3 regions of the Hoeflea sp. genome follow, and region 3 is predicted to be linked to each of the others. Evidence: riboswitches for the same ligand, from Rfam matches in the RefSeq annotation. Region 3 holds a riboswitch; each other region holds the start of a gene.
What was found. Region 3 has a riboswitch for cobalamin ahead of AC5E6N_RS07540 (aromatic ring-hydroxylating oxygenase subunit alpha). Riboswitches for the same ligand answer to the same signal wherever they lie in the genome.
Positions count from the first base shown of each region.

Region 1 (7,723 bases), on a different contig from region 3:
GCAGCAGCTATCAATCGGTCTATGACGGATGGACATCCGATCCGGAAGGTTTCTGGGCAAAGGCCGCCGAGGACATCGACTGGTTCTCGCCTTACGAGACGGTGTTCGATGCGGATCAGGGGGCCTATGGCCGCTGGTTTGCGGGCGGCAAGACCAATACCTGTTTCAACTGCCTCGACCGGCATGTGGAGCGTGGCCGCGCCGATCAGCCGGCTCTCATCTATGACAGCCCGATCACCGGAGCAAAACGCAGTTACAGCTACGGCGCGCTGCTGGACGACGTCAAAGCGCTTGCCGCCGTTCTTGAGGATCAGGGGATCGCCAAAGGCGACCGGGTGATCATCTATATGCCGATGATCGCGGAAGCGGTCATGGCGATGCTGGCCTGCGCCCGTCTTGGTGCGGTGCACTCCGTCGTTTTCGGCGGTTTCGCCGGCCATGAGCTCGCGACCCGCATCGACGACGCCAAACCGGAGCTGATCATTGCCGCCTCCTGCGGCATCGAGCCCAATCGGGTCGTCGCCTATATGCCGATGCTGGAAGAGGCCATCGGCGAGGCGGCGCACAAGCCGCAGACCTGTCTGATCCTGCAGCGTGAACAGGAACCGGCCGCGCTGACGCCGGGGCGCGACATCGACCTCGCCGAGGCGATGGACAAGGCGCGTGCCGAAGGTCGCGATGTGCCCTGTGTGCCGGTCGATGCGACCGATCCGCTTTACATCCTCTACACGTCCGGCACCACCGGCCAGCCGAAGGGCGTGGTCCGCGACAATGGCGGCCATATGGTTGCGCTCAACTGGACGATGAACGCCATTTACGGGGTCAATCCGGGAGAGGTGTTCTGGGCGGCCTCCGATGTCGGCTGGGTGGTGGGCCACTCCTATATCGCCTACGCGCCGCTGCTGCATGGAAACACGACGATCGTCTTTGAGGGAAAGCCGGTCGGAACGCCTGATGCCGGCACCTTCTGGCGGGTGATTGCCGAGCACAGGGTCACCGCGCTCTTTACCGCGCCAACGGCCTTCCGGGCGATCAAGAAGGAGGATCCGCAGGGCGAACTCATCGGGCAATACGACCTGTCGGATTTCCGCACGCTGTTTCTTGCCGGCGAGCGCGCGGATCCCGATACGATCGAATGGGCGCGCGAAAAACTCTCCGTTCCGGTCATCGACCACTGGTGGCAGACCGAGACGGGCTGGACCATCGCCGGCAATCCCGTCGGTCTCGGCATGCTGCCGGTCAAACCGGGTTCCCCGACCGTTGCCATGCCGGGTTACGATATCCAGGTGCTCGACGATGAGGGTCATCCGGTCGAGCGCGGAGACCTCGGCAATATCGTCGTCAAACTGCCGATGCCGCCCGGTTGCCTGCCGACGCTGTGGAATGCCGAGGAACGGTTCAGGCAGGCCTATCTCGCCGAGTTTCCCGGATACTACAAGACAGCCGATGCCGGCTATATGGATGAAGACGGCTATCTGTTCATCATGGCGCGCACCGACGACATCATCAACGTTGCGGGTCACAGGCTCTCCACGGGCGCGATGGAAGAGGCCATCGCCTATCACCCGGACGTCGCCGAGTGCGCCGTGATCGGCATCGCCGACAATCTGAAGGGCCAGGTTCCGGCCGGTTTCCTTGTGCTCAACTCGGGCGTCGAGCGCAGCCCCGAAGACATCGAGAAGGAAGTCGTCAAGCTGGTCCGCGATCAGATCGGCCCGGTCGCGGCCTTCAAGCAGGCGCTGACCGTGCTGCGCCTTCCAAAGACGCGTTCGGGCAAGATCCTGCGCGGGACCATGCAGAAGATCGCGGATGGCGAGGACTGGAAAATGCCCGCGACAATCGACGATCCGGCCATTCTGGACGAGATCGGCGATGCGTTGCAAACGCGTGGGATCGGCCGCGCCTGACCTTGCCCGGAGCCGCCGCGGCCCTATGATTATTTGCCATTGACCGGCGCTGCCATCGCGTTCACTGTTTGCCGCCGGAACGTACGTTGCGCACGGGTTGGGGGCAAATCGCATGGACGGCAAGAACGCTATTGTAACGGGCGGTGCGCGGGGCATCGGCTATGCCATCGCAAAACGGTTCCTGAGCGACGGCGCCCGGGTGGTCATGGCCGATGTGGATGAAAAGGCCGGTGAGGCCGCGTGTGACGAGCTTTCCAAATTAGGCGATATTCGCTTCGTGGCAGCGGACGTTGCCGAGCGGCTTGATGTGCGCAATCTCGTTGCCAATGCGCTCGATGCGTTTGGAGATGTCGATATTCTCGTCAACAATGCCGGCATGTCCCACAAGGCGGATTTCCTTGAGCTGAAGGAAGCCGATTTCGACCGGGTCATGGGCGTCAATCTGAAGGGTGTGTTCCTGTGCAGTCAGGCCGTTGCGCGGCATATGGTCGACAGGATCGGGCAGGGCGGCGATCCCGGCTGCATTATCAATATCTCCTCGATCAATGCCGTGGTCGGCATTGCGGATCAGGTTCCCTACACCGCCTCGAAGGGCGGCGTTGCCCAGCTGACGCGCGTGATGGCGCTGTCTCTTGCCCCGCACGGCATCCGCGTCAACGCGGTCGGTCCCGGATCGATCATGACCGACATGCTCAAGGCCGTCGCCACCGATCGCGAAGCGCGCGAACGGATCCTGTCGCGAACGCCTTTGGGCCGCGTCGGCGAACCGGAAGAGATTGCCGGCGTGGCGGCGTTCCTCGCATCGAACGATGCCGGATATATCACCGGGCAGACCATTTATGCCGACGGCGGACGCCTGCCGCTCAATTATACCGTCGCGCCGAAAGACGGCTGACGGAATCCGCCGCCCCCCCTGACACCATCCTGGCACCATCCTGACAGAATGTTGTCAGGAGGCCTGTGCCATAAGACCTTCGTAGACATGATTACGGAGATGACAATGTCCTCTTTCACACCTGAACATGCCGCTGTCTGGTTCGAAATCCCGGTCAGCGACCTCAAGGCCGGCATGGCCTTTTACAACGCGGTTCTTCAGACCGAACTGGTGGAGACCGATATGGGCCCGCAAACCGTCGGCATCTTTCCCAACAAGGAACCGGCAACCGGCGTGGCAGGCCATATCTACGCCGGAAACCCCGGTGACGCGGGCAAGGGAAGCACGGTTCACCTGGCGGTGCCGGAGAAACTGGAATCGGCCATGGACCGGGTTGTCGAGAATGGCGGAAAGGTGGTTTCGGATATCGTGACCATCGATGCCGGCCGCTTCGTCTACTGTCTGGATCCCGACGGAAACAGCATCGGGCTGTTCAACTGACCGGGCTTGACGATAAGCTTGAACGACGTGTCTGGGCCATATCCGGCCCGGATGCCCTCCTGACAGACCGGCGAGCCGGACCTGCCGGGACCCATATGCAGGGACCATGACATGCGTCGCGCGGACCGGTTGTTTCAGATCGTGCAGTATTTGCGGGGTGGCCGGCTGGTCACCGCCGCTTCGCTTGCCGAGCGGCTGGAGGTTTCCGAACGCACCATCTACCGCGATATCGCCGATCTGCAGTCCACCGGAGTCCCGATCGACGGGGAAGCGGGCGTCGGCTATATCATGCGCGAAGGCTTCGATCTGCCGCCGCTGATGTTTTCACGCGATGAAATCGTCGCCCTTGTCACCGGTGCGCGCATGGCGCGGGCCTGGGGCGGAGCGGCCGTTGCGCGGGCCGCTGAAGAGGCGCTGATCAAGATCGAAGCGGTGCTGCCCGACGGCGAGCGCAGCCGCATCCAACAGACGGAAATCCACGCCCCCGATTTCATGATGCCCGACGAGGACCGTCTTCGGTTCGATCTGCTGGAAAGGGCCGCCGACCGCCGGCAGGTGCTCGAGGTCGCCTACCGGGATGCGGAAGGGGCGGCAACGGCGCGGCGCATCCGCCCGCTGGGCCTCTGGTTCTGGGGCAAGGTCTGGACACTTGCCGCCTGGTGCGAACTGAGATCGGATTTCAGGACATTCCGGCTCGACCGCATGGATCAGATCCGCGAGACCGGAGAAGCATTCCGCCCGGAACGGGGCCGGACACTTACCGATTATTACCGCAGAATGGAGCGCGATCAGGAGCCGGAAGGCTCGCAGCGCACCCTGTAGCGGCCGCGCCGATCATCATTGACGGCAAACGCTTGCATCGGGCCGGGCGAGGGCGTATTGCCGGTCGGACCTGATTGACCCGAATTGCGGAAGGCGGATGTTTTGGGGCCTGATTTCTTCGCGCTGAACCTGCCGCCCACCACACTTGCCGCGGTTGATGTGATCGTCATGATGGGATCGGTGGGCGCACCGCCGCTTGCCACGGTGCCGCCGGACTTGCCGGTCTCCTGCTGGTTTTAAGGGGGCTGATGTGACACCGCTGTTGACAGGTCTCCAGCTTGCCGCCCGGCAGGGGCGCTGGCTTCTTGTTCTCGGGCTGATCGCGGGCGTCGCCCTGCCCGGCCTTGCCGCGTTCATGGAAAGGCAGCTTCCGATCGCGGTGGCGCTGCTCTTGTTTTTTTCGGCCCTTCGTGTCGGTCCCCGGCAGGCGATTGGTGCGACCCGGGACATCGGCCAGTCCCTCTATTTCGTCCTGGCGCTGCAACTGGCATTGCCGATACTCTTTGTGTTGCTGCTGATTGCGACGGGCTGGCGAAGCCCCCTGGCGTTCGGTTTGGCTCTGATGCTTGCCGCCTCGCCGATTTCCGGGAGCCCGAGCCTTACCATCCTGCTCGGCAAGGACGGCGCACCGTCGCTTCGGCTGCTGATAGCCGGAACGGCCCTGCTGCCGCTGACGACGATCCCGGTGTTCTGGATGATGCCGGATCTGGTTGGCGGGAACAGCGTTATCGGCGCTGCGTTGCGACTGCTCCTGATCATCGGCCTTGCAACCGCCGTGGCCTTTGCTATCCGCGGGACCGTGTTGAAGAACCCCGGACCGGCGGGCCTTGGCGCCATCGACGGCCTCGCGGCCCTCACCATGGCCATCATGGTCGTCGGACTCATGGCCGCCGTGCGCCCGGCTCTCGAGCATGATCCGGGCGGGCTGGCGTTTAATCTGGCCGTCGCCTTCCTTGCCAATTTCGGCCTGCAGGTGGGTGTTTATCTCTTGTTGAAGCGGCCCCTGCCGGACCAGAGCGCCGGGATTGCGGTGTGCGCGGGCAACCGCAATATCGCGCTGTTCCTTGCCGCGCTGCCGGCCGGTGTCATGGAGCCGCTTTTGCTGTTCATCGGCTGCTATCAGGTGCCGATGTATCTGACGCCCATCCTGCTGCGGCGCTTCTACCGCTGAAACGCCGCGTGCGACGAAAAGCGTCGCTACCGCGTCTATGGCCTTTGCTGTTTTGCGGTAAGGTAGCTCCCGTGAGGGTTCTTTGCCGCGATTCGCGCCGCTCGGCACGGTCGCGGCAAAGCCAAGAGGGAAGCCGGTGCAACTCCGGCGCTGCCCCCGCAACTGTAAGCGGCGAGCCCCTCCCGAAAGCCACTGGTCCTTGAGGCCGGGAAGGCGGGAGACGGCAATGATCCGCGAGCCAGGAGACCTGCCTTCACATGGACTGCAAGCCGGGCGGGGTGTCCCGGAAGAGCGGCGATCCCGGCCCCGCCGGTACCTGCGCTTTCATTTGCCCCGTCTCTGCCTTCAATGGAGAGACACATGAACAACATCGAACACGCCGACCATCTTTCCGGTTCACTTTTGTCGTGCCGAACGGGAGGGTGAGCCATGGTTCCGATTCAGGACAGTGACATCGGCCGCATCCTGCGCAGAATGGGCAGGCCGGAGGGAACGAATATCGTCGCGCTGCGCACGGATCCGGAGTGCCGGCCGCTTTCCCCGGAAGAGGCCCTTATCCAGTGGATGCTCGATCTTCCGCAGGGCGCTGCCATCGACAAGGCGGCGCGCTACGTTCTGCGTGTGGTTCACGCGGACCACCAGACCTCTCCCGATATCAGGCGGTTTTGCGATTATCTGAGGCAGGCGATCGTCGCGTCCGAAATGCCGCTCGCGCCCGGCCGCAGCGGACGCAAGCGCCGGAACTGACGCGCGCGAGGCGTTACTGTTCGGACAGTTTCATATCGGCGCTGTAGGTTTTGCCGGATACGTGCTTGATGACGGCCTGGGCGCACTGCATGTGCCCGGTCTCGTTGTTGTAGCCGTAGGCGGGATCGCCGTGGAGTTCCCAGCCCTTTGACAGCGCCTCGCTCACCTTGTGGCAGAAGCTTGCGTCGTCCGGCCCGGTGAGAAGCCTGTAGAGTTTCATCGCGCGCCTCCTTTGGATATGGTTTTCGGTTGCTGCATCCCGGCTTTGGCGAGGAGCGTTCGAGCCTGCTCCAGATGCAGGCGCTCGATCATTCTTCCGCCGATCTGTATGACGCCCTTGCCGGCATTTTCAGGCCTGGAGAACGCCTCCACGATTGCCCTCGCCTCCGCGACCGCCTTTTCGCCCGCGCCGTAGGCTTCGTTCGCAGCGTCGATCTGCGCCGGGTGGATCAGGGTTTTGCCGTCAAAGCCCATCAGCCGCCCTTCGGCGCATTCGGCGAGAAAACCGTCTTTGTCGCGGAAATCGTTATAGACGCCGTCAAGGATGTCGATACCTGCCGCCCGGGCGGCGAGAACCGCCTGCATGAGCCAGGCCGTCATGAACCGCCTGCCCTCGGGAAGGACGAGGCCGGTTTCCTTGGCCAGATCATTGGTTCCGATGACGAGACAGTCGAGCCTGGCGTCGGGACGCGATGCCGTATCGGCGATGGCAAGGGCGTTGGCGATGCCGCGCGGCGTCTCGACCATCGCCCAAAGCCTGATGTCGGGTTTTGCCCCGGTCTTGCGCAGCGCGGCCTCCGCCTCGTCGATGTCGGCCGGCCCATTCACTTTCGGCAGCAGGATAACGTCCGGTTGAAGGCGCACGGCTGTCGCAAGGTCGTTTCGGCCCCATTCGCTGGTCAGCGGATTGATGCGGACGATCCGCTCCTTGTTCGGCGGACTGTCCCCTGTCAGCCGCTCTTCGAGTGCGGCGCGGGCGCGGTCCTTTTCGTCAGGCCCGACGGAGTCCTCAAGATCGTGGATGATCGCGTCGCAGTCGAGCCCGGCCGCTTTTTGCGCCGCCCGCGCCCTGTTGGCGGGAACGTAAAGGACCGAGCGGCGAAAGCGGGCCGGGCGATGATTCGCGGACTGTTGTTCCATGCAACCTTAATGCCTGCCGCAAGGCCGCATCGCAAGGTTGCGGCCGCGGCTTCGCGTGGGCCGGGCGGATCCACGCCCGTTTTGTAAGGATTTGTAAGGGAAATGCGGTTGAAATTGCAGCTGTTAATGACCAACTGAATAGAAACGCCCCGATCCCCACCGGGCGCGTGTGGCCGGCGGCTGTCATCCGGTGCGCCGGATTATCGCAAAGCGGAGGGTTACACGATGGAAAATCTTCGCGCAATCATTGTCGGGATCGTCGGCCTGTGCGTCGCCGCGCTGATGATCGTTGTCATGGCCACCGTTGGACTGGCCATTGTCGGTTTTGCCGCCGTCGCGGTCGTTGTCGGCCTGATCGTTGCCAGGTTCAATCGCCGCGGCCGGGTCCGCAAACGCCAGAACGGCCCGCGCGTGTGGGACGACGGGAACGGCAAGATTATCGATATGTGATCGGCGATTCTCTTCGCCGGGGCCTTCTTTTTCCGCTTCAGCTTTGGTAAACGCTTGGCAAAGTCCGACCGTTGGGCCGTATGACGGTCCATCGGTGCAGGGCGGCCATGG
Region 1 covers NZ_CFHWAF010000002.1:15,257-22,979, reverse strand. Annotated here, with positions in the region: gene AC5E6N_RS00715 (propionyl-CoA synthetase) at 1-1,907, shown strand, start outside; gene AC5E6N_RS00710 (SDR family NAD(P)-dependent oxidoreductase) at 2,020-2,802, shown strand; gene AC5E6N_RS00705 (VOC family protein) at 2,908-3,282, shown strand; gene AC5E6N_RS00700 (helix-turn-helix transcriptional regulator) at 3,394-4,104, shown strand; gene AC5E6N_RS00695 (hypothetical protein) at 4,207-4,344, shown strand; gene AC5E6N_RS00690 (GumC domain-containing protein) at 4,355-5,275, shown strand; cobalamin riboswitch at 5,334-5,544, shown strand; gene AC5E6N_RS00685 (hypothetical protein) at 5,705-6,022, shown strand; gene AC5E6N_RS00680 (DUF1737 domain-containing protein) at 6,036-6,242, opposite strand; gene AC5E6N_RS00675 (HpcH/HpaI aldolase/citrate lyase family protein) at 6,239-7,162, opposite strand; gene AC5E6N_RS00670 (hypothetical protein) at 7,388-7,612, shown strand.
Region 1: linked by a shared signal. The riboswitch ahead of AC5E6N_RS00685 (hypothetical protein) and the one ahead of AC5E6N_RS07540 (aromatic ring-hydroxylating oxygenase subunit alpha) in region 3 are both predicted to bind cobalamin.

Region 2 (7,723 bases), on a different contig from region 3:
ATCTCGGACTTTCCTATGCCTGCGGCGTCGGTGGCGGACGCTCCGGCATTATCGAGACCAACTTCAAGGAAGAATGCGAGACCGACCTTTTCGGCGAGCAGGTGGTGTTGTGCGGCGGTCTGGTCGAACTGATCCGTGCCGGTTTCGAGACGCTTGTCGAGGCCGGATACGCCCCGGAGATGGCCTATTTCGAGTGCCTTCACGAGGTCAAGCTGATTGTCGATCTGATCTATGAGGGCGGCATCGCCAACATGAACTACTCGATCTCGAACACGGCGGAGTGGGGCGAATATGTCTCCGGCCCGCGCATCATTACCGATGAAACCAAGGCCGAAATGAAACGTGTCCTGAACGATATCCAGACCGGCAAGTTCACCTCCGAGTGGATGCAGGAATACCGGGCCGGCGCGGCGCGCTTCAAGGGTATTCGGCGCAACAACGATGCCCACCAGATCGAGGAAGTCGGCGAGAAGCTGCGCGGCATGATGCCATGGATCAAGTCCAACGCGCTTGTCGACAAGGAACGCAACTGATCCGGATCGCCGGTATCGTTCCGTTAAACGATGCAATCGAGGTTGAGCAGGGCGCCTCGCGCCCTGTTTTTTAATGAATGAAATATATCTTGAGTTATATAAAATAAACATGTTCATTATTATTTGAAAAGAACTGTTGCAATATTGTAATCAACACAAAGTGTTGGGTCTTTTATTCTGAATGTGATTTGAAGGCGGGCTGGTAATACATCCATATGGGGTCAACGCAACCAACGAGGATACATTGCGATGACCAGAATTTTGCGTGTTTTATCGATGGCAGTGCCTGCGGCCCTGGCGGCCGGAATGGCCGGCGCGGCCGATGCCGTGGTGGAGCCGGCGCCGGTGGCGGCGCCCGCGGCCTTGCCTGCTCCGACCTATTGGGACGGGTTTTATGCGGGTGTTCTCCTGGGATACCACCACGAGACCGTCGATACCGTCGGGGGCAATGGCTCGGGCGCCTCGCTCGGCGGCTATGCGGGTTACAACCACCTGTTCAGCAACAATATCGTTGTCGGTGTCGAGGGCGATTACAATGCGGCCTTTGGCAGTTTCAGCGGGTTTAACTGGGAATTGTCGAGCTTCGGAAGTATTCGCGGTCGGCTCGGCTATGCCATGAACCGTTTCCACGTCTATGCCACGGGCGGCCTGGCGCTGATGGATTTCGAGGCGTCATTCGCGGGCCCCGGCAATCCGGGCCTTGAGACCGGTTGGACGATCGGCGGCGGGCTTGAATATATGGTGACGGAAAAGATCAGCGCGCGCGCCGAATATCTCTACATGAATTTCAACGACACGTTCCAGGATGTGGGAGCGCCGGCCGGCATCACGACCGATATCCACAATGTCCGTGCCGGTATTGCCTATCATTTCTGATCGACGATACCCGGGTGGGGACCCGCCGCTGCCATTGCGGCAGCGGCAAGGCCGGGTGAATGATGGATCAGCCTCATTCTGCGCCTCAAGCGATATTGACAGCCAGCCTGAACACGATAAGACTGCCGGCCAGATGGTTCCGGCGACGCCTTACGGCTAGCCGGATGAAAAGGGAACACGGTGCGGTGTAACCATCAGGTGCCAAATCCGTGACTGCCCCCGCAACTGTAAGCGGAGAGCTTGTCAGCGAAAACCACTGGGTATGGCCTTTGGCCTGCGTCCCGGGAAGGTGCTGACTGGCAAAGACCCGTAAGTCAGGAGACCTGCCATCGCTCAACTTAAACTCGGGCGGGGTGCCCCCGGGGAGGTCGCAGTGATGACATCGAATATCTCGCTGACATTTGCCGGTCGTTTCAGGGCCGGCCTTCATCTCTCCCGTTGCCACCCGCCGCGTCCTCGGGGGATGATGGTCTTTGCAAAACAAGAAATGCGCGATTTTGTCGGTATGCACCCGCTGCCGGCAAGCGGGGTTCGCCGGCCCGGATAATCAGCGGCCCGGCTATCTCCTGGCCAAGGCAATCCATTCACGATTTTCCGGCAGCGCCGCCGCGCGGCTCGGCATGTCGCTTCGCGGTGTGCGTTGCATGAGCCAGTGCAAGCGTGCCTGTGTGATCGCGCTGTCCGGGCCTTCCAGATACACGCTCGTTTTCGGCGACCTCGACCCGCACGGCAATGCCGAGGCGATCCTCGAACTTGCCGGACAATACGCCACCGCGCCCGATGGGCTCGTGGAACGCGCCGAGCGTCCTGAAGCCCTGCGCGCCGGCATTCTCGGCCGCGTTCCGCCGCTGCATCTCGATGGCGACCCGATCGACCCCGATTTCACCATTTTCCCAGCATCCGACAGCAACAAGGAAATACATTGATGACGCTTATGACAGGTCCGTTGAAACCGATTTTGAAAACCCTCGATCCGGATCGCCGTGCTTTGCCGGCTGCCGGCCTTGCGGTTGCGCTCGCGCTGACAGGGGCGATCGCTCCTGCGGCTGCTGAAAGCGTGACCGTCGGTCAGACATTCCTCGCAACGGGCCTGGATCCGGCGGACGGGTCGACAGGCTGGGCGCTTGTAACCCACGGCATTGCCGAACAGCTTTTCACCGTTTCGCGCGATGGCGAGGTCGTCCCCAACCTTGCCGCGTCCGCGGCAAGGAACGATGATGGTTCATGGACCGTCGAACTGTCTCCCGGCCGGTTTTTCTCCGATGGAACGCCGGTGACCGCCAAGCTGGTCGCGGAGGCGCTCAACCGCACCGGCGAGGCGAATGCATCGGCACGTGCGACCGCGGGCCGCTTGACCTTCGAGGCGCTGGATGCCGATACGCTCAAGGTGACGTCCGAGCAGCCGACGGCAATCCTTCCGTCCATTCTCGCCGAGTGGGCCTTTCCGGTCTATCTGGAGACCGACGGGGCGCCGATCTTCACCGGTCCCTTTGCCGTGGAAAACTTCGAGGCCGGCGCGGCCATCGAAATGGTGCCGAATACGCACTACGAAGGTTACGAGCAGCGGCCGGATGTCACAATCCGGCGGATCGCCGATGGCCAGTCGCTGGCGCTTGCATTTGCCTCAGGCGAACTGGACCTTGCCTTCAACCTGCCGGTCGAAACGGTTTCGATGTTCGAGGGCAGAGAAGACCGGTCCGTGACGTCTTTCCCGGTCGCCTACCAGTACATGATGTGGATGAACACGCGCACGCCGGCACTGAGCGACGTCCGGGTCCGCCGGGCGATCGATCTTGCCGTCAACCGGGACAATCTTGTTGCCGCCGCGCGGGCGGGCAAGCCGGCGACCGGCGCCTTCGCCGCCGCCTACCCCTTCGCCGCCGAGGGATCGCTTGCCTACGACCCGGAGGCGTCGGCCCGTCTGCTTGACGAAGCAGGCTGGATGGTCGGCGATGACGGTGTCCGCGCGAAGGACGGAAAAAAGCTGGAGCTCGTTTTGTGGGCGTATCCGCAGCGTCCCGATCTTGTCACCTTCCAGCCCGTTGTCCGGGCAGCCTTGGCGGAGTTGGGCATAGCTGTGACGACACAGGTCACAGAATCGCCGAGTGACGTCGCTGCCAGCGGCGCGTTCGACCTGTTCCTGTGGGCGCAGCATACCGCGCCGGCGGGCGATCCGGGTCTGTTTCTTTCCCTGTTCTTCGAAACCGGCGCCGCTCGCAACTATACAGGCTGGTCCAACGCGGCCTATGACGATGTCGTCGCTGCGCTGCGCGCGGCCACGAGCCCTGACGAGCGGATCGATCTTGCGAGACAGGCGCAGAAACTGATTGCGGACGGTGCTCCCGTTTCGTTCCTCGTCACGCCCGAATGGCATGTCGGCCTGTCCGAGCGCCTGGCGGACTACCAGCCCTGGGGTTCGGATTACTATGTGATACGCCCGGATCTTTCGGTGTCGCATCAGTAGGGGCGGAGCTTACCGATGACCTGGCTTGCGGCAGCGCGGATGGTGGTCATGGCCCTTGTGTCGTGGCTGGCCGCGGTTGCCGTGAGCTTTATGCTGATCCGCCTCGTTCCCGGCGATCCGGTTGATATCTTCGTCAATCGAATGAACGTCAACGCCAGTGAGGAGTTGCTGGCTGCCTATCGCCGGGCCTGGGGGCTTGAACACAGTCTGATCGAGCAGTTTCTCATCTGGCTGCGGGGTTTCATCACCCTCAATTGGGGCGTGTCCTTTGTGACCGGCGGTGAGGTTTCGAACGAACTTGCCCCGCGCCTGGCATGGTCGGCCGCGATCGGCTTCGGTGGCATGATCGCCGCGCTTTTGTGCGGCACGCTGCTCGGTTTTCGTGCCGCGCTCCACCCCGGAGGTCTGGCCGACGGGCTTTCCCGGAGCATGGCCGTTGCCGGTCAGGCGCTCCCGGCCTTTGCCGTCGGGCTTGTTGCCCTTTGGCTGTTTGCCGCCGAGCTTCGATGGCTTCTTCCCTTCTCCGGCGGCGCCGTTGAACGGCTCATCCTGCCGATCGCGCTTGTCGCGTTTTTTTCCGTCGGCAGCGTGTCGCGCCTGGTGCGTGCGGGGTTTGCCGAAACGGCCGCCGCGCCGTTCATGCGGACCGCCCTGGCAAAGGGTCTTTCGCGCAAGACCGCGCTGTGGCGCCATGGCCGCCGCCAGGCCGCGATTGTGCTCGTGGCCGGCATTGCGCCCGATCTGGCGTGGATCGTGGGGGGAACAGCCATTGCCGAGATCGTTTTCGGGATTCCGGGATTGTCCGAACGGGTTGTGGAGGCCGTGTCATCGCGCGACTATCCGGTTTTGCAGTCATATGTCGCGCTTGTCGCCCTTTGGATCATTCTTGGCCTGCATCTTTGCGCCCTGCTGCGGCGGACGCTCGACCCGCGGCATGGCGCCCTGCCGCTGAGGGTGCAATGATGGAGGCAAGACGCCAGATTTACCTGCCGGTTACCCTGTCGCTTCTCGGCGCGATGCTGCTGGGCGCGGCCTGGCAGCCGCATGATCCCCATGCCGTGGATCTGAGCAATGTCCTCTCCGCGCCCTCGTTGACACACTGGCTTGGAACGGATCATCTGGGCCGTGATGTCGCCTCGCGTATCCTTGCCGGGGCGCAGCCGTCTCTTTCGGCCATCGCGATTGTCATCGCCTCAAGTATCGGTCTCGGACTGGCGGCAGGTATGGCAATAGGATTCGGCCCGCCGGCGCTTTCCAGGTTCATGCGCTGGTTGGCCGAGACGGCGCTCGCGCTGCCGACCCTCATTATGGCTCTGCTCCTCGCGGCGCTTTTCGGCGCTGGCCTCATGGCGATCTCGGCAGCACTGGTTGTGAGCACCTGGGCACCCTATGCGCTCAGCATATCGGCATTGCTTGAACGCTTGAGGGGCGAACAATACTGGCTTGCCACCCTGGCGCTCGGATCATCGGTCACGGGGGCCGTGCGCCGGCACATGCTGCCCAATGCGTGGCCGACGATCGGTGCGCTGGCGGGCGCCGATGCCGGCCGCGCGGTCATTCTGGTGGCTTCCCTGGGGTTCCTCGGGCTCTCGGCGGACACGGGGCGGCCCGAATGGGGCGCGATGGTCCATGAGTATCGCATGTTCCTGTTTTCCGAGCCTCGACTGGTTCTGGCGCCGGTCCTTGCCACGGCGATGGCCGCCTTCATGCTCAACCGGACCCTTGATCGCGGCTGATCCTGGGTTTTGATCGAGTTGTATCGGAGACCCGGACTAATCGGCAGACATGCGGGAGCGGTATTGCGGCCGCGCCCGCATTGCCTTCAGCGCCTTTTTCAGTATGGCGAGCGGCACTGCCTGCGCGGGCCGTGATAGGGCTGGAACGTGTTGTCCGAGACCCGGTAGGACCGGTATTTGCGGAAGCAATAGTTCACATGGGCACGCGAACCGTAGGCGCGGTAGCGCGGGGCCGGGCGGTAATAGGGGGTCCGCCCATAGGTGCGGCCGTAATAGCGCGGTCCGTAATAGGGTTTCGGATAATAGTAGCGCTTCTTGTAGTAACGGCTGTTGCAATAGGCGTTGTAGCAGTGGTAGCGGCCGTGGCGCGGGCCGCTGGCGACGATCCCGCCGATAATCAGACCGGTCACCAGGCCGGCGCCGAAATTTCCGCTGTTGGAGCCGTAATGGTATTTCTTTCCCGCCTCGGCATGGGGCGTCGTCAGCGCCAGCAGTCCGGCGCCGATGACAGCGATGACAAGCCCTTTAAGCAGTCCTGGCATGGATGCCTCCCGGATGTGAGTTCAACGACATTAACTATTTGTCATGTTCAGTTCTGTGGCAAGCGTGCCGTGCGCGCAAAGCGATCACATTGTCATCACGCTATGCTGTAGAGCGCAGTCAAAAACGTTTCAATTCAGCGCGTTGTTTTGGTTTGCTCAAGTGCGATCAAGCCTGCGTGACAAGCTTTGGCGAAAGCTCTACACAGGATCGGCAGCCATGCCGCGAACGGATGATATGGAAAATGTCCCTAAGGATCGCAACATTCAACGTCGAGAACCTGATGAGCCGGTTCGACTTTTCAGGCTTTCGCAACGAGTTGCGGCAGGATCGCAGTCTCAAGCTTTTCGATATCAAAAACGAGGCGGAATACCGCCGGCTCGAACAGGCGCGGGCCATCGCGCATACGGACGATACCCGCCAGCTCACCGCGCTGGCGATTGCCGAAACCGGGGCCGACATTCTGTGTCTTCAGGAGGTCGACAATCTCGACGCCCTCAAAGCCTTCGAATACGGCTATCTCTTCAAGATGATCGGCCGCGGGTACCGCAACAAATATATGGTCGACGGCAATGACGGCCGCGGCATCGACGTGGCGGTCATGATGCGCGAGGAAACGCGGGACGGGCAGCCGATCGTCTTCGAGGCCATGCAAAGCCATGCGCATCTGACCTATGACGATCTCGGTCTCTTCGACGATGCGATCGCCGAGACCAACCGGCCGCGGGACCGCATCTTCCGGCGCGACTGTCTCGAAATCGATGTGACGGTCGGCGGGCGGCCGCTGACCGTTTACATCGTGCATTTCAAATCGATGGGCTCGCCGCGCGACGGCATGGACGGCCGGACGGCGACCATGGCGGTACGCAGGGCCGAGGCAAGGGCGGTGCGGCGCATCATCGAGGAGCGGTTCGGCACCGGAAAGACGGCCGGCAAGCGCTGGGTCATCTGCGGCGATATGAACGACTACCAGGAGCGCGTCATCATTTCCGGCGACCGGATCAATGGCTATGTGTTCGAGCCGGTCCGCGAAGCCGAGAGCGCCGTGGATGTTTTCACGTCGGACGGCTTTGCCGAGAATGCCGTGCAGCGGCGCGACGCGCTTGACCGCTGGACCCTGTTTCACACGCGCGGTCCCGACGAACGGCACCTTTGCCAGCTCGACTACATCATGCTTTCGCCTTCGCTCGCCGAGCGCAATGCCAGCCGTATTCCCGACATCATCCGCGCCGGGCAGCCGTTCCGTACCATCTTCCCCGACGGCCAGGCCCCCGAGCGCTATCCGAGAACCGGCTGGGACCGGCCGAAAGCCTCCGATCACTGCCCGGTGGCAATCACGCTCGACATGCTGTGATCAGCCGGTGCGCGGCTTTTGGCATGACGCGGTCAACAGAACCGTTCAACAGGCGAGAATTCCGTTGTCGGTTCCGAAGCAGCTATGCCATGTTGGCGCCGCAGCGTTTGTTCCAAGTTGACCGGAGTGCCGATATGCCTCGCCAATACGCCATTTACGATGTCTTTTCCGCCGACCGTCTTGCCGGAAATCCCCTGGCGGTGGTGTTCGATGCGGAAGG
Region 2 covers NZ_CFHWAF010000047.1:2,530-10,252, reverse strand. Annotated here, with positions in the region: gene ilvC (ketol-acid reductoisomerase) at 1-533, shown strand, start outside; gene AC5E6N_RS11040 (outer membrane protein) at 783-1,409, shown strand; cobalamin riboswitch at 1,527-1,754, shown strand; gene AC5E6N_RS11035 (DUF1636 family protein) at 1,883-2,335, shown strand; gene AC5E6N_RS11030 (ABC transporter substrate-binding protein) at 2,335-3,873, shown strand; gene AC5E6N_RS11025 (ABC transporter permease) at 3,889-4,836, shown strand; gene AC5E6N_RS11020 (ABC transporter permease) at 4,833-5,609, shown strand; gene AC5E6N_RS11015 (BA14K family protein) at 5,708-6,151, opposite strand; gene AC5E6N_RS11010 (endonuclease/exonuclease/phosphatase family protein) at 6,394-7,503, shown strand; gene AC5E6N_RS11005 (PhzF family phenazine biosynthesis protein) at 7,638-7,723, shown strand, end outside.
Region 2: linked by a shared signal. The riboswitch ahead of AC5E6N_RS11035 (DUF1636 family protein) and the one ahead of AC5E6N_RS07540 (aromatic ring-hydroxylating oxygenase subunit alpha) in region 3 are both predicted to bind cobalamin.

Region 3 (5,056 bases):
ATCCGCTCGGAGATGGCCGCGCCTGACGATTCGCTGGTGCACCTGACCGAATTCATGCACCCCCGCGCCGAGGAAATTGCCGGAATGCTGCCGGCCGGTCTCGGACGGCGTGTTGAAGCCAGCAAGCTCTGGATGGCCCGGCTTGACCGCTGGTTCAACAAGGGGCGGCGATTGCGCACGGATCGGCTGAGGCCATTTGCCATGCTTTATGTGCTGGGCGGTCTGCGCGGCTATCGCCGGCGCACGCTGCGCCATGCGATCGAGACGGAGCATCTCGACCGCTGGCTCGGTACGGCATTCGATTATCTCGCTGACGATTACGATCTCGCCGTTGAGATCATCCGGTGCCGTCGGCTGATCAAGGGCTATTCGGATACGCACGCAAGGGGCCTGTCCAAATTCGACCGCGTGCTGGATGCGGCAAAGCTGGTTGCCGGACGGGACGATGCCGCGCAGTGGATCGAGCGCCTGCGGGAAGCCGCGCTGAAGGATGAAAAGGGTGAAGCGCTGGACGGCGCCATCGAGACCGTCCGCAGCTTTACCTGAATGCCGATCAGTCCAGCACGGCCGTTGCCTCGACTTCGATCAGGAAATCGGGCATTGCGAGTGCCTGCACGCCGATGAGCGTGTTCGCCGCCGGTGTGACATCTCCATAGAAGCCGCCGATGGCCGGACCGATGATCTCCAGCTTGTCCGGCGAATAGTCCACAACATAGGTGCGCAGGCGCACGACGTTCTGTGCGCTCGCACCACATGCCGCCAGGACCTCGCTGAGATTGGCGAAACATTGCGCCGCCTGGGCCGCCAGATCGCCCGGGCCGACCAGTTCGCCATTGGCGTCCCAGGCCACCTGACCGGCAAGATGCAGGAGACGGCCGCCTTCGCTCTCGACGGCGTGGGAAAAGCCGAATTGAACGGCGTTGTACATCGAGGTCGGATTGATCGCGCTGCGTTTCATGACTGCTCCTGACTTTTCCGGATGCAAAGGGCAAACGGAAAACTGGCTGATTACGGAAGGCGCACGATATCATGCCGGTCGCACCGGACAACGGTCCCGGATTTGAAATCATGGCATGCGTCGATCAGCGATACCGGCGGCTTTCGTCGCAACACGGCCAAATTATAACTTGACATTAGTATTCAAGAAAAAATAGCGTGCTGCCAAACAAAGGGGACCACGGGACGGACGCGCTCGGCGGTCGCATGATTGAAAGCCGATAAACGATGACAGAAAGACAAGCGACGGAAAAGAAAACGGCGCCGGCGTCGAATGCCGGCTTCGATGGCCGGGACCTAGTCCTCCTGACAGTCATGCGCCGGTTTCTGTTGGCCTATGCGGACCCGTCCAAACCGTATTGGGAAACAGCCATGGATTTTTCCGTGGCCTCTTTCGGTCATGCCTGGGGGCCGGGTATGGCCTATTCGATCATGGATGTGCTGCGCAAGATGCGCCAGGCGCGCAGGACGGTATTCGCGTTCATGAGCCCTTGCTGCGCGTCCTGCGCCGCGAAGACGACCGACTGCGAGCGCCTTTTGTTGCAGACGATTTCTTCAATGCGCCGGGGCGATCATGCAAGAGCCCGTATGGATGCACTCATTCTGTGTGAGGGACACGATACGGACCGGTTTCTGGCTGCGGTTTCCCGGCTGGTCGCAAAGCCTGCCCTCAATCCGCTGCCGGGGTGATGCCGGCGCGGACAGCGGCGTTGCCGGCGCCTTGCCTGATATCGATGCCGTTCCCGTTCGCACCGCCCATGATCCACCGCCCGGTCTTCAGGCGGATCGTGATGCTGTTTCGTTGCGGCGGTCCGGCTGCGGCGAACGGGTCTCCGGGGCACATCTGCCCGTCTTGCGCCCGCATTTGGCATATCCGCCAATGTTCATTGCAGGCCGTGCCGGGCAACTATGCGGCCCTGGCCGCGTTTCGATACCATGTCATGATCCTGTGGCGACGCATGCTGAGGCGGCGCAGCCAGAAGGATGCCATGACCATGGTAGCATGGGATAACTCTGATCGGTTGCCGCGTCCTACTCAAACGGTGACGGATGGTCAGGTTACGTTGTCGCCCTCCGGAGATATCATGTCGCTTTCGTTGCCGCGAAATTCCGCAACCTGTGTTGGATTGGATGTGTTCGAGGTGTCGCCTTGCATGCGCATGGCGGAGAATTGGGAAGCCGGTCGAATGCCGGCGCTGCCCCCGCAACGGTAGCGGAGCGAAAGTCCCGACGACAGCCACTGGGCATTTTGCCCGGGAAGGTGTCGGGACGGTCCTGAAGGACGGCTCCGGAGCCCGGAAACCAGCCTTGATTCGTTGGAACCCGATCGATCGCGGTGGGCGATCAAGAGGCAAGGCCGCATGGCTTCTGGCGTGTCGCCCGGCATGTGCGCTATTCCTCAAAACCACCACGGCCGATCCTTGCCTACCAAGCGGGAGGATTGAACATGAGTGCGTGGGAACAAATGCGGCAACGGATCGACAGCCGCAGGCAGGGCTTCTCCCTGGACCGGAGCTTTTACACCGATCCCGATGTCTTCCAACTCGATATGGAGCTCATCTGGTATCGCCAGTGGCTGTTTGCCGGCCACGATTGCGAACTGACACGGCCCGGCAGTTTCTTCACGATAAAGATCGGCGATCATCCGGTCATCGTCCTGCGCGACCGGCAGGGCACAATCCGCGCCTTTCACAACAGCTGCCGTCACCGGGGCAGTCTGGTCTGCACCGCCAAAAAAGGCATGTCGGCACGCCTTGTCTGCCCCTATCACCAATGGACCTATGACCTCGACGGTACGCTTGTGTTTGCCCGCCAGATGGGGGAAGATTTCGATGCTTCGCAGTTCGGGCTCAAGCCGGTGGCTTGCGAGAGCGTCGGCGGTTACATCTTCATCTGCCTTGCAAAGGAGCCGCCGGACTTCGCTGCTTTTCGCGCAGTGATGGAGCCTTACTTCGCACCGCTCGGCCTGACCGATGCCAGGGTCGCCCATGAAAGCACGATCGTCGAAAAGGGCAACTGGAAGCTTGTCTGGGAGAACAACCGCGAGTGCTATCACTGCTCCGGCAATCATCCAGAACTGTGCAAGACTTTTCCCGAAACGCCGGCGTTCACAGATCTGCAGGCCGTCGAAAACGATCCCGAACTGGGCGAATTGTGGGCGCGCAGCGAAGCGGCGGGCCTGCCGGCGCGCTACCGGGCTGACGCCGACGGTCAGTTCCGCCTCATGCGCGTGCCGCTGGTCGGCGATGCGGTCAGCTACACGATGAGCGGCAAACCGGCCGTGCGCCGCGGGCTTTCGGACAAGGCGCCGGACGGGCATTTCGGTGCGCTCCTGCTCTACCACTACCCGACCACGTGGAACCACGGGCTCGGCGATCACGCAATCAGCTTTCGTGTCATGCCCTTATCGGTGACGGAAACCGAGGTGACGACAAAATGGCTGGTGCACAAGGATGCGGTCGAGGGCGTCGATTACCGTCTCGATAACCTCATCCATGTCTGGACCGAGACCAACGATCAGGACCGCCGCGTGGTCGAGGACAATGCACAGGGCATCGCGTCGCCCGCCTATGAGCCCGGACCCTACAGCCCCGTTCACGAAGGCGGCGTGATCCAGTTCGTCGACTGGTATGCGTCTTTCATGGATCGCGCTCTCAACAGCGACGATTCCGTTCTCAGCAGCGTGGCATAGGGCAAAACCATGAACGATATGAGCGAGGCGCCGCTTTATCGCCACCTTGATGAAATGGCACCCTGGGACGATCGGTTGCAGGTGCTGGAAGTCATAGCGGTCAGCGATGAGGTGCCTAGTGTCAAGACCTTCACTTTCCGCTCGGACAATCAGACCTGGTTTCGCTATCGCCCCGGGCAGTTCATCACGTTGGAGCTTCTCGTTGGCAATGAGCCGGTTTTCCGCACCTATACGCTATCGTCCAGCCCGTCACGGCCGTTGTCGATCGCGGTAACCGTCAAGGCACAGCCGGACAGCATCGGCACACGATGGATGTTCGACAAGCTCAGGCCGGGCGACTATGTCCGCGCCTATGGCCCTGTCGGCGACTTCTCCCATCACAACCATCCGGCGGCCAGCTATCTGTTTCTGTCGGCCGGATCGGGCGTTACACCCATGATGTCGATGCTGCGTTGGTTCAACGACTGCGCGCCATGGACCGATGTCGTGTTCATCAATTGCGCGCGGCGGCCGGAGGAGATCATCTTCCGCAGGGAACTCGAACTCCTCGGCAGCCGCATGCCGCGCCTGTCGCTTGGCTTCGTCGTCGAGGAACGTTCTGCCAACGAGGGCTGGGCCGGCCATGTCGGCCGCATCGACGCGGTCCGTCTGCCGCTGCTCGCCCCGGACTTCCTCGATCGTGAGGTGTTCTGCTGCGGTCCGGAACCCTTCATGGCCGTCGTCCGCGACATGCTGGAAAACAGCGCCTTCGACATGGCGCACTATCACCAGGAGAGTTTTGCAACCGCGCCGCCCGAGGCGAACCCGGCCATCGGCGACCAGCAGGATGGCGATGACCTTGGCGATCATCGGGCGATCCGGTTCGCGCTGTCGGCGGTCGATGGCGTCTGCGCCCCCGATCAAACGGTCCTGCAGGCCGCACGCGCGCACGGGCTGCGCATTCCCGCCGCCTGCGAATCCGGCCTTTGCGGAACCTGCAAGGTGCTCAAGACCAAGGGTTCGGTCGAGATGAGCCACAATGGCGGCATTCTCGATGAGGAGATCGAGGAAGGCTACATCCTGGCCTGCTGCTCGAGACCTTTGACAGCGCTGGAAATTGAGGCATGAACCCTTGCGTACCCGTTCGTTTTGGAGCGGAAAGCTCGAGATTCGGACAATGCAGTCTCGCGTCGTTTGTTGATGTATGAGGCCAGGTTCTGCAAATGAACGCCCTTGGCGTGTGTATGAGCCTGGCGTTTTGCCGGTTCAAGACCCGCTCTTGCCTTTTGGAGGCTTAAGGCGCGGCGCTCCTTTTGGGTGGCCCGGTGTCACTTCCGATGCTCGCGCCTGTGCATTTTCATAACGATATGTTGACACCGACAATCAGTC
Region 3 covers NZ_CFHWAF010000027.1:34,076-39,131, reverse strand. Annotated here, with positions in the region: partial or broken gene AC5E6N_RS07560 (indolepyruvate oxidoreductase subunit beta family protein) at 1-546, shown strand, start outside; gene AC5E6N_RS07555 (RidA family protein) at 554-958, opposite strand; gene AC5E6N_RS07550 (hypothetical protein) at 1,225-1,686, shown strand; gene AC5E6N_RS07545 (hypothetical protein) at 1,667-1,861, opposite strand; cobalamin riboswitch at 2,120-2,321, shown strand; gene AC5E6N_RS07540 (aromatic ring-hydroxylating oxygenase subunit alpha) at 2,444-3,688, shown strand; gene AC5E6N_RS07535 (FAD-binding oxidoreductase) at 3,707-4,795, shown strand.